DNA from 3 places in the Kluyvera sp. CRP genome. Region 1 is predicted to be linked to each of the others. Evidence: predicted binding sites of a transcription regulator. Region 1 holds the regulator's gene; each other region holds the start of a gene.

Region 1 (4,216 bases):
GAGGTATTCGCGGAACACCGTGGAGTACAGCTTGTTGCCCTTAAAGGTACGGCGGATAAAGAACGCGCCCAGGCGGCGGAAAATCGGGCCAGCCGGCCAGAAGTTCAGGTTGATACCGGCAGCAATATGCGGCGGCACCAGCCCCTGGTGATAGAGCACGTAAGAGAGCAACAGGTAGTCCATATGGCTACGGTGGCAGGGCACGTAGACGATTTCATGGCCGTCGTGCGCCAGCTGGCGTACGCGCTCGGCGTTATGGACGTTAATCCCCTGATACAGACGGTTCCAGGTAAAGCTGAGGATACGGTCGGTGAGGCGAATCATCTCGTAGGAGAAGTTCGCCGCAATCTCTTCCATTAGCGCAATGGCGTTTTGCTGCGCCTTCTCGTGCGAGATTTTCTTGCTGCGCGCTTCGTCTTCTACCGCCTTGGCGATGGCTTTCGACGCCAGCAGCTTTTTGAACAGGTCGTGACGCGCCGGCAGACGCGGGCCAACCGCCGCCAGACGCTGACGGGCAAAGTGCATACGCGCGACGCGCGCCAGCTTCTGAGCAATGATTTTGTCCGTGCCGTGTTCGTCGGCCATGCGGCGCAGCGACACGGACGGCGAGAAGCGCACGAAGCTATCGCGGCCCAGCCAGGAGACAGCGAAGAATTTCTGGAAGCCGTTGAGCATTCGCAGCGGCGGGTTTTCCTCGCCTTTTTCGCGGCCAGGCGAACGCCCGAACATCACGGAGACCGGCACCATTTGCACATCCAGATCCGGATTGCTGCGGTGCAGATCGAGGTAGTCGTGGAACAGCTTGATCGACTCTTCTTTCGGCGTGTAGTAGGTGAACACGCGCGGGCCGCCGTGGATAAACACGTAGCGCGGCAGCAGGGTGCCGTCGATTTCCAGCGGTTCAAGCGGGTCAGGTAAATCGTGCGCCAGACATTGGGCGCGCAGCGTCAGCAGGTCGGCCTTAGAATTATAAGGCAGGACGTACATAATCGGACGCGAGGTATCAAGCCCTAATTCCTGTGCAGGCTCTGCGGGAATAGACTTGCTTTTTACCAGTACGCTTAATGGTAAATTCAGTAATTTGTAGTAAATTCGTGGCCAGCCGGACATAAACGATGTAAAGCCTCTGGTTAATCATGCAAATGCGCGGCAAGAATATCAGAAAGTCAGCAGAATTTCTGTTCTACCGCTTCATAACACGCATTGTCATTGACGTAATAACAAAAAAGGTTCTTGAGATGGCCAATAATACCACCGGGCTCACCCGAATCATCAAAGCAGCGGGCTATTCCTGGAAAGGATTTCGCGCGGCGTGGATCAACGAAGCCGCGTTCCGCCAGGAGGGTGTCGCGTCGGTGCTGGCGATTATTATCGCCTGCTGGCTGGATGTCGACGCGATTACGCGCGTGCTGCTCATCGGCTCCGTCCTGTTGGTGATGATAGTGGAAATTCTCAATAGTGCACTGGAAGCGGTGGTGGACCGCATCGGCTCCGAATACCACGAGCTGTCCGGGCGGGCAAAAGACATGGGATCGGCGGCGGTGCTGCTGGCGATTTTCGTCGCGCTCATCACCTGGGGCACGCTGCTGTGGGCGCATTTCCACTAAAGCTGTGAAAACTGCCTGATTTCGTGCGTTTTATGGTTTCAAAATAAACACTAGCTGTATATACTCACAGCATAACTGTATATACACCCAGGGGGCGGAATGAAAGCGTTAACGACCAGGCAGCAAGAGGTGTTTGATCTCATCCGGGATCACATCAGCCAGACGGGCATGCCGCCGACGCGTGCGGAAATTGCTCAGCGCTTGGGGTTCCGTTCCCCGAACGCGGCTGAAGAGCACCTGAAAGCGCTGGCGCGTAAAGGTGTCATCGAGATTGTCTCCGGCGCTTCTCGCGGTATCCGCCTGCTGGTGGAAGAAGAAGAAGGTCTGCCGCTGGTGGGCCGCGTCGCGGCGGGCGAACCGCTGCTGGCGCAGCAGCATATCGAAGGCCATTACCAGGTTGACCCGTCGCTGTTCAAACCGAGCGCCGACTTCCTGCTGCGCGTTAGCGGCATGTCGATGAAAGATATCGGGATTATGGACGGCGACCTGCTCGCGGTGCATAAGACTCAGGACGTACGTAACGGCCAGGTCGTTGTCGCGCGCATCGACGAAGAAGTCACGGTCAAACGCCTGAAAAAACAGGGTAACGTCGTCGAACTGCTGCCAGAAAACAGCGAATTTAAGCCGATCGTGGTGGATCTGCGTCAGCAGAATTTCTCCATTGAAGGGCTGGCCGTTGGCGTTATCCGCAACGGCGAATGGCTGTAAAAACTCCCCCTCTCTAATGGCTGCGATACATCCGCTATCGCAGCCTTTTTTCGTTCTGGTTGATACCCATGTCGCTACTCACTTCCGCTGATAAAGCGCTGTGGCGCCTTGCGCTACCGATGATCTTCTCCAACATTACCGTGCCTCTTCTGGGTCTGGTCGATACCGCCGTCATCGGTCACCTGGACAGCCCCGTCTATCTGGGCGGTGTCGCTATTGGGGCGACGGCGACCAGCTTCCTGTTTATGCTGCTGCTGTTTCTACGTATGAGTACAACCGGCCTGACGGCGCAGGCCTTTGGCGCGAAAAACCCGCAGGCGCTGGCACGCGCGCTGGTGCAACCGTTGATGCTGGCGCTGGGCGCCGGGTTGCTGATCATTGTGTTTAAAACCCCGCTGATTAATCTGGCGCTGTCTATCGTTGGCGGCAGCGGTGAGGTGCTAGAGCAGGCGCGTCGCTTCCTCGCCATTCGCTGGCTCAGCGCGCCTGCTTCCCTGGCGAACCTGGTCCTGCTGGGGTGGCTACTGGGCGTGCAGTATGCGCGCGCGCCGGTGGTGCTGCTCGTGGTGGGGAATGTGCTGAACATTGTGCTCGACCTGTGGCTGGTGATGGGTCTGCACATGAACGTGCAGGGCGCCGCGCTCGCTACGGCGATTGCCGAATACGCCACCCTGCTGGTCGGGCTGGGAATGGTACACAAGGTGATGGCGATGCGCGGCATCTCCTGGGCGATGCTGAAAACCGCCTGGCGCGGCAACATCCGCCGCCTGCTGGCGCTCAACCGCGACATTATGCTGCGTTCCCTGCTGTTACAGCTGTGCTTCGGCGCGGTCACCGTCTTTGGCGCGCGGCTCGGTGGTGAAGTGGTGGCGGTGAACGCGGTGCTGATGACGATGCTCACTTTCACCGCCTACGCGCTGGATGGCTTCGCTTATGCGGTGGAGGCGCACTCCGGCCAGGCGTATGGCGCGCGTGATGGCAGCAAACTGCTTGAGATCTGGCGCGCCGCGTGCCGTCAGGCGGGCGTGGTGGCGCTGGCTTTTGCGCTGGTATACGCCGTGTTTGGCGAAAATATCGTCGCCTTGCTTACCTCGCTGCCCGAACTGCAGCAACTGGCCGACCGTTACGTGCTGTGGCAGGTGGTGCTGCCGGTGATTGGCGTCTGGTGTTATCTGCTGGACGGCATGTTTATCGGCGCCACGCGAGGCGCCGAGATGCGCAACAGCATGGCGGTCGCCGCCGCCGGTTTTGCGCTGACGCTGCTGGCACTGCCGGTGCTTGGCAACCATGGGCTGTGGCTGGCGTTGGCCGTTTTCCTCGCGCTGCGCGGCCTGTCGCTGGCGTATATCTGGCGTCGCCACTGGCGAAATGACAGCTGGTTTTCCTGATGTGATGGTTAAAGATTCCGAATAGTGAATCATGCTCAGAATGACTGACTACAATTAACCTCACGCTTAGCGAAAAAGAGTTCACACTCTCTCGCTATTCATTCACTGACGATCGAGGATTCAATGATGAATAAAGACGAAGTCGGCGGTAACTGGAAGCAGCTTAAAGGTAAAGTGAAAGAGCAATGGGGCAAACTGACCGATGATGACATCACGGTGATCGAAGGTAAACGCGATCAGCTGGTCGGTAAAATCCAGGAACGTTATGGATACGCAAAAGATCAGGCGGAAAAAGAGGTGGATAGCTGGGATAAACGGCACAATCACCGCTGGTAACGCACTCCTCCTGCCCATGCGTACAAGGAGGTACGCTCCCCATCAATCCCGCGTTAGCGGGATTTCTTTTTAATATGAATCGTATGGTCGTGATGGCAATGTTCATGCGCGCGACAGGCTTCAACTTCCACGCAGGCGGAACACAGCCCGTGCGCTTCAATGACGTTGTGGCGCAGC
Region 2 (4,216 bases), 2.2 Mb from region 1:
GCTCAGCATATTAATCCGCAACTGGTGAACCGTATGAAGCAGACGATACGTGCGCGCCGTAAGCGTCATTTTAACGCCGAGCATCAGCATACCCGTAAGAAATCTATCGACCTGGAATTTGCCGTCTGGCAGAGGCTGGCAGGGCTGGCGCAGCGTCGCGGTAAGACGCTGTCGGAGACGATCGTTCAGCTGATTGAAGATGCAGAAAATAAAGAGAAATACGCGAGTAAGATGTCCAGCCTGAAGCAGGATCTCGAGGCCATGCTAGGGAAAGACAAATAGCCCTGGCTGCGGTCGGGCTCCTCTTTGCTGACAGCAGAAAATGGCCGAAAAAAAACCCCGCAGCGCGGGGTTTTTTTATGAGACGAGAACTTAAGCCGCTGGCTGAGTTACAACGTCTTTAACGCCTTTAACTTCGATCTCTACGCGACGATCCGGTGCCAGGCAGTCGATCAGTGCAGCGCGAGCTTTCACGTTGTCACAGGTGTTGCCGGTAACCGGGTTGGATTCGCCCATGCCACGTGCAGAGATTTTGTCAGACGGGATACCTTTGGAGATCAGGTAATCAACAACGGACTGAGCACGTTTCTCGGACAGACCCTGGTTGTAAGCGTCAGAACCGATGCGGTCAGTGAAGCCCAGAACAACTACGGAACCGTCTTTCGGATCCAGGTTGCTCAGCTGGGAGTACATCTGATCCAGAGCCTGTTTACCTTCCGGTTTCAGGGTTGCTTTGTTGAAGTTGAACAGAACGTCAGACTTCAGAGTGAAGTGTTTGGTCTGTACTTCTGGAGCCGGAGCCGGAGCCGGTGCAACTACCGGAGCAGCAGCATCCTGCTGGCCGAAGCGGTAGGAAACGCCTACGCTCAGCATGCCGTTATCAGGACGTACACCTACAGTGTTTGCGTCGCCGATGTTGTTAACCCACTGGTATTCCAGACGGGTAGCGATGTCACGAGTGACAGCCCACTCAACGCCGCCAGCGAATACTGGGGAAACGCCGGTGTCGTGGTTTTTACCAATCTGGTTGTTGTTGGAGTCTGCACGCCAAACCATACCACCCAGACGAGTGTAGATGTCCAGATCGTCAGTAACTGGGTAGCCCAGTTTAGCAGTCAGCTGAACGCCTTGAGCTTTCAGAGCGCCATTGGTCTGGCTGCCGGTGTATTCCATACGGCCCAGCCAGTCGTAACCCATTTCGAAACCAACGTACGGGTTAACCTGGTAACCACCGAACGCGCCTGCGCCCAGCTGGCTGTTGTGGGTAGAACCGTTGTTGTTCAGGTCACTCTGGTACCAACCGGTGTCATGGAACTGGGACCAACCCAGTTTACCACCAGCATACCAGGTGTTGTCTTGCGGAGCGGCCTGCGCTACGGAAGCGAAGCCTGCCAGTGCCACTGCAATCGCGATAGCTGTCTTTTTCATTTTTTGCGCCTCGTTATCATCCAAAATTTGCCATGAAGTTCTAAATAGACTCACGGTTAAATCCTTCCACCGGGGGCGGGGCTTAGTTAAATACTTAGCAGAACTCTGCGGTGTTAAGCTGAGCACCCCTGGCGATGTAAAGTCTACAACGTCGTTGGAAACTTACAAGTGTGAACTCCGTCAGGCTTATGAAAAAAAAAGACTTGTATACGCAATATTTAACAAATGTGTCGAAAAAATAATCGACATAAAATTCGGGAAACCGCATCAGACCAGCATTCTGCCTGTAATCATCCATAAAAACGGACAGATAAAAAAAATGCAAAAAAAATCCCAGGAAAATTCTTAATTTCGCTTAATGGTACAAATTCGAGTGAATTTTTAGCCCATTAAATTGTCCTGTTGGATGTAATGCGGTCTGAACTGGTCGCATAATGAACACCATTGCGTTACCTTCTTCCGCCGCGTTTTGTAAACGAGCATGTTCTTCTACGGACAATTCTTCGCTCAGCCAACCAATAACGACACTATAATTACCGGTACGTGATGCGCGAACCATCGAGTCGAGCATATCGCAGGGTGACATCTGGCGAAGCTGCATGACTTTTGTGAGCGGCAGACCAGAGGCCTGTACCCACTGGCGGCTTAACTTCTGCTGCGGCGTGAGCCACAGCTGCCAGCGAGACTGCTGACCTAACTGCTGTAACAATGGCAGCAGTAACAGCTGTGCCATCATCGGTTGATCTTCGCGATAGAGCACTTCACTAATTAAAGCGGCAGGGGTGCTGTTTACCGGAGTAAAAGCATGGGAAGCCGTTGTGGCGGCTGTGACAGAAGAACGATTTACGACACCAGAAGTATACATAGCTAATCCAACCTTGTGGGTTACTGTATGAATATACAGTACTACCCCAAAGTCTAAAGATCAACCTCATTTTCTGAAAGCATCTCGCAAAATTGCACAAGAAATACTCATGATGACAAATTCATCTTGCCGTACCGGTAGAACTTCCCTATGTTGCTTGTTATATGAACGATTAATAAATTTAATGTATTCATGTGCATGATTATTAAGGATTAATCATGAAGATTATCTCTTATAAACGGATTTACCAATCCCAGGAATATTTCTCGGTGTTGGGGAAAGTGAAGTCTCGGGCACTGTTTGGCGGCTATAGTCTGGCCGTCGACAATACCGTCTTTGCTATGGTCGCAGAAGGTGAGCTGTATCTGAGGGCGTGCGAAAAAAACGCCACCTATCAGGCCCAGCACTCACCGCCACTGTTAACGGTACGTAAACGAGGGCATGCGCAGCAGCTTAACTATTTTCGCGTCGATGAACGGCTGTGGTCGAATAGAGCAGAACTGCTTTTGCTTGGTCAGTTCGCGCTTGAAGATGCGCAAAGTGAGAAGCGTCGACGGCGGCATTTACGGCTCAAAGATCTTCCCAATCTCTCTTTTCATATGGAACTGCTGTTGCATGAAGCAGGTATTAAGGACGTCCGTACGCTGCGGCAAATGGGTTCTAAAACGGCGTGGATGCGGCTTCGGCAGTTACGTAAACAGCTGAGTGTGAATGTGTTGTATTCGCTGGAAGGGGCTATCATCGGTGTTCACGCCGCGGCGCTCCCGGCGAAAACGCGCCAGGAGCTGGAAACGTGGGTGCAAAATTACACCCAGAAAAGGTAATTAGCGCATCACCTGCTTCTGCAGACGGCAGATTTCAGGCAGCAGAGAAATCATCAGGCCGATTTGTTGCAGAACCAGTGGCTCTTTGCTGTCCGGACGAGGATCGAGATGATGGATCCTCGCCGCGAGCCCACTTAACGCCTGCTGAACCCGTTGTTCATCTGCGGGCTGATGATGCAGCGCATCGTCGACGTAGCAGACGGCGTCGTCCAGAAGCGCCAGAATCTCTGCGGTGGTCAGTTTTTCGCGATGGGCACCCAACGCCGAGATGTAGCTGGTGAGCGTGTGGTTCAGGCACAGTAAGCGGAACGCGGTTTCCCGCATTTCGGCGGTGACCTTCGGTTCGGTAGACATGTTGGATACCACCGAGGCCAGCTCAGCATCCCGATTATGCGCATCGCGGCGCGCAATACGGTAGGCCAGACGGTTATCGCGGCCCTGATGATACTGCTCGAGAATTGCATCCAGATAGCGACAGTTAGCGTCCACGGCTCGCTCCAGAACGCGCGGCAGGTTACGGAATTTCCAGTCTGGCCAGATAAAACTCACCGCCAGCCAGGCAATACCGCAGCCAATCAACGTATCCACCACGCGCGGCAACGCCACTTCGAACCCTTCGCCCAGCAGGTTAAAGCACAGGAGCACGAGCAGGGTAATAAACATCGTCGCGTGAGCGTATTGTACGTTGCGAAAAGCGAAGAACAGCACGCCTGTGACCACAATCAGTATAAGTTGCCCTTCCAGCGAGGGCACCAGCCAGAGAATCGGCAGGCCCAACGCTACGCCGACTAGCGTGCCGATAATACGCAGCGCCAGGCGATGGCGAGTGGCGTTGTAGTTCGGCTGGCAGACGAACAGGCTGGTGAGCAAAATCCAGTAGCCGTGCTGTAATCCGGTCAACTGGATAAAGGCATAGCCAACGCACAGCACCACCGACATGCGCACCGCGTGGCGGAACAGCGCGGACTCCGGCGACATATTACGACTCAGGCGTGAAAGAATATCGTCGAAACCGTGCAGGCTATCATCGGCAAGAACATTCTCCGTTTCGCTGTTCGTCTGCGACGGCGACTGTTCAGACTCAATAGTGGCGAGTTGG
Region 3 (4,216 bases), 120 kb from region 1:
AGCCCGGCGTTCTGCATCATCTCTTTCAGCGTGTCCTGATCCGGATGCATACGGATAGATTCCGCCAGATAGCGATAGCTGTCGGCATCATTAGCCACCGCTTCGCCAATACGCGGCAGAATGTGGAATGAATAGGCGTCGTAGGCTTTGCTCAGCGGGTCGAAAACCGGCTTGGAGAATTCGAGCACCAGCAGGCGTCCGCCCGGCTTCAGCACGCGGTACATGGAACGCAGCGCTTTGTCTTTGTCGGTGACGTTACGCAGACCGAAAGAGATGGTGATCAGGTCAAAGGTGTTATCCGGGAACGGCAGCGCTTCCGCGTTGGCCTGCACGTATTCCACGTTGCCGACCACACCGATATTGCGCAGCTTCTCACGCCCCATTTTCAGCATGGAGTCGTTGATGTCCGCCAGCACCACACGGCCGGTTTCACCCACCATGCGCGAGAATTTCGCCGTCAGGTCGCCGGTGCCGCCCGCCAGATCAAGAACCGTCTGTCCACGGCGCACGCCGCTGCAATCAATGGTAAAACGCTTCCATAGACGATGAATCCCGAATGACATCAGATCGTTCATTACATCGTATTTTGCGGCGACAGAATGGAATACATGCGCCACCATGTCTTCTTTCTGTGATTTGGCGATTGTCTGAAAGCCAAAGTGCGTCGTTTCTTGTGAATCCTCAACCATCTCTATGCCTGCTTATCAAGAAAATGTTCATGGAGTGTAACAGATTGGGCGCAATTGCCCTACGATTCCACCCCGTTACGAAATCCGTTCCGACGCCGGATTAACGGCGTTCTGCAGCTAACGGATTGTCATCATTCATGTCGGTGTCGTCACGCAGACGAAAATCATCGTCTTGCGCCGTCGCTTGCTCAACCAAATCCGGATTAATCTCGCGCTTCACCTCTACGCCAAGGTGGCGGAAGGCTTCGGCCTGCGTCAGCAGGTTGCCGCGCCCGCTGGTCAGTTTTTTCATCGCCTGACGGTAGTTATCCTGGGCTTTATCGAGGCTCTGGCCGATGGCCGACATGTCGTCCACGAAAAGGCGCATTTTGTCATATAAGCGGCTGGCTCGTTCAGCAATATGTTGCGCATTGCGGCTTTGATGTTCATAGCGCCACAGGTTAGCAATGGTACGCAGCGCCACCAGCAGCGTAGTGGGGCTCACCAGCATAATATTGTTTTTCAGTGCTTCGCTGATTAACTCTGGCTGGCGGTCAAGCGCCAACAGGAAAGCCGGCTCAACGGGGATAAACATCAGCACGTAGTCCAGCGAACGCAGGCCCGGCAACTGCTGGTAGTCTTTGCGCCCCAGCAGGCGAATATGGTTACGCACCGCGGCAATGTGTTCCTGCAACGCGGCTTCGCGGGTGTAGTCATCATCAGCGTTAAAGTAGCGCTCGTAGGCCACCAGCGTCATTTTGGCGTCGACCACCACATCTTTGCGATGCGGCAGGCGGACGATCACATCAGGCTGCATGCGCGAATTGGCATCGGTATTGATGCTCACCTGGGTTTCGTATTCGTGCCCTTCCCGCAGGCCGGAAGCCTCCAGTACGCGGGTTAGCACCACTTCGCCCCAGTTGCCCTGGGTTTTGTTGTCACCCTTCAGCGCTCGGGTCAGGTTGACCGCTTCCTGCATCATCCTGCCGCTCATCTCTTGCAGGCTACGAATTTCATAGGCCAACGTATGGCGCTCTTTCGCCTCCTGGCCAAAGCTCTCCTGCACCTGGCGGCGAAAACCGTCGAGCTGCTCGCGCAACGGCGTAAGCAGGCCGTGCAGACTCTGCCGATTCTGTTCATCAACGCGGCGGTTGCTCTGTTCAAAGATGCGGTTGGCGAGGTTTTCAAACTGTTCGCTCAGGCGCTGCTCGCTGTTGAGCATCAGGCGGTATTTTTCATCGCCGTGCTGACGGGTGGTTTCCAGCAGCGTCGTGACTTCGCGGAGATCGACTTCCAGCGACGAGTTGATTTCCCGCAGGTTACGCAGTTCGTTATTGAGCAGTTCGCACTCTTCACGCCAGTGGCTATTCTGGGCAATCTGCTGCTTCGCCGCGCTCAGCTCACCGTACACATCACGCTCTTCCGCTAACTGCTCCGCGCGCTGCTGCGCCACGCGATAGCTCGCCGCCAGCCAGCCAATCGCGATCCCCGCCAGCGCCACCAGCGCATAAATCACCACGGCAATATCCACAATGCCCCCTGCATAAACCGGTTATCTGCAAAAAATAGGATTGTGCTGTATAAACGTCCAGTTTTAAAGCAGTTTCCTGCGAGCGTCTACGCAAAAAGAAAAAGGCCGAACAAGTCGGCCTTTCACAAAGGGAGGGGAAATTACAGCAGGCGGCGCGCCGCTTCCACCACGATTTTCACCGCGTGGCTTTCGGTCTGCTTCATGGTCTCTGCGTTTGGAATTTCCTGCTGGGTACGGTTAACGATAACGCCGGCAACCATCCCCGCACGCAGACCCTGGCTGGAACACATGGTCAGCAGCGTGGCCGATTCCATTTCGTAGTTCATGACACCCATAGACTGCCACTCTTCCATGGAGCCTTTGAAGGCTTTCACCACGCGGCCAGAGAAGGTGTCGTAACGTTCCTGCCCCGGGTAGAAGGTGTCGGAAGAGGCGGTTACGCCCACGTGGGTGGTTGCACCCACAGATTTCGCCGCTTCAACCAGCGCGGTGGTACAAGCGAAATCAGCAACGGCCGGGTATTCCATCGGCGCAAAGTGCAGGCTCGCGCCGTCCAGACGGACGGAAGCAGTCGTCACCAGCACGTCACCGACGTTGATGTTCGGCTGAATCGCCCCGGTGGTGCCCACGCGCAGGAAGGTACGGATACCCAGTTGCGCCAGCTCTTCCACGGCGATAGACGTTGATGGGCCACCGATACCGGTAGAGCACACGATCACCGGCTTGCCGTCGAGTTCGGCACGCCAGGAGGTAAATTCACGATGAGATGCCAGTTTGACCGGCTTTTCCATCAGCGCGGCGATCTTTTCCACACGCTCCGGGTCACCAGGGACAATCGCTAACGTGGCCCCTTGTAAGTCATTTTTAGTGAGACCGAGATGAAAAACATCAGACTTGGACATAAAGAACTCCTCTGTGGTTCAGTTTTGTCAGAAGAAGCAAAAATGTACTTTATAGAAGACCACAACTCTTTTTCGTGATTACCATCACTAAGAATTAAAAATATTACATTAAATTCCACGCAATTAGTGATTTACATCACATTAACAAGTTATTGTTAATTCCTGCTGCACAAAAATGCGCCGCATTAAGGCACTGTAATTCGGCTATGCGTTCATTAAAAGGGTACGGAGAATGCCATGACAACCAACAAACAACCTGGATTTGCCCCTGCGGCTTCACCTCATGCCTCGACCATCGTTCATACGCCCGAAGAGGCGATTACGGCGGGAGAAACCTCCATTCCGTCACAAGGCGATCTGCTGCCCGCCTACCACGCTCGACCAAAACACAGCGATGCGCCGCTTCCGGTAATCATCGTAGTGCAGGAGATTTTTGGCGTCCACGAACACATCCGTGATATCTGCCGACGTCTGGCTCTGGAGGGGTATCTGGCCGTTGCGCCGGAGCTCTATTTCCGCCAGGGCGATCCGAACGATTATGACGACATTCCGTCGCTGTTCAGCGGTCTGGTCAGCAAAGTGCCCGACGCGCAAGTGCTGGCTGACCTCGATCATGTCGCCAGCTGGGCGGCCCGCAACGGCGGCGACGCCAACCGCCTGGCAATTACCGGCTTCTGCTGGGGCGGGCGCATTGCGTGGCTGTATGCTGCGCATAACCCGCAGCTTAAGGCAGCCGTCGCCTGGTATGGCCGACTGGTGGGCGATAAATCGCTGAACAGCCCTAAACACCCGGTCGACGTGGCGGTTGATCTCAGCGCCCCGGTGCTCGGTCTGTACGGCGGCGAAGATACCGGCATTCCGCTTGATACCGTGGAAACCATGCGCCATGCGCTACGTGCAGCGAACGCGAAAGCGGAAATCGTGGTTTATCCCGAGGCCGGGCACGCATTTAACGCCGATTACCGTCCCAGCTATCATGAAGAGTCAGCCAAAGATGGCTGGCAGCGCATGCTAGCGTGGTTCGCGCAGTACAACGGTAAAAAGGGTTAAGCCGCTCGCCGTTCAGCGTGGTAAGCACAGGCGTATCACGATGCTCCACAGGCAAGACCTGAAGC

The links. Region 1 encodes LexA, which represses DNA repair genes until DNA is damaged. Its sites were predicted from a motif close to TNCTGTATGTACATACAGNA; they were not measured.
Region 2: the regulator LexA is predicted to act here: its motif matches at 2,315-2,334, upstream of sulA (SOS-induced cell division inhibitor SulA).
Region 3: the regulator LexA is predicted to act here: its motif matches at 2,243-2,262, upstream of rmuC (DNA recombination protein RmuC).

What each region holds. Positions count from the first base shown of each region.
Region 1 is NZ_CP082841.1:734,035-738,250, reverse strand. It holds gene plsB (glycerol-3-phosphate 1-O-acyltransferase PlsB) at 1-1,110, opposite strand, end outside; gene K7B04_RS03380 (diacylglycerol kinase) at 1,239-1,607, shown strand; gene lexA (transcriptional repressor LexA) at 1,707-2,315, shown strand; gene dinF (MATE family efflux transporter DinF) at 2,384-3,703, shown strand; gene K7B04_RS03365 (CsbD family protein) at 3,830-4,039, shown strand; gene zur (zinc uptake transcriptional repressor Zur) at 4,093-4,216, opposite strand, start outside.
Region 2 is NZ_CP082841.1:2,932,832-2,937,047, forward strand. It holds gene matP (macrodomain Ter protein MatP) at 1-282, shown strand, start outside; gene ompA (porin OmpA) at 373-1,428, opposite strand; gene sulA (SOS-induced cell division inhibitor SulA) at 1,784-2,293, opposite strand; gene K7B04_RS13715 (TfoX/Sxy family DNA transformation protein) at 2,512-3,117, shown strand; gene yccS (YccS family putative transporter) at 3,118-4,216, opposite strand, start outside.
Region 3 is NZ_CP082841.1:849,286-853,501, forward strand. It holds gene ubiE (bifunctional demethylmenaquinone methyltransferase/2-methoxy-6-polyprenyl-1,4-benzoquinol methylase UbiE) at 1-689, opposite strand, end outside; gene rmuC (DNA recombination protein RmuC) at 790-2,199, opposite strand; gene udp (uridine phosphorylase) at 2,340-3,101, opposite strand; gene K7B04_RS03890 (dienelactone hydrolase family protein) at 3,339-4,151, shown strand.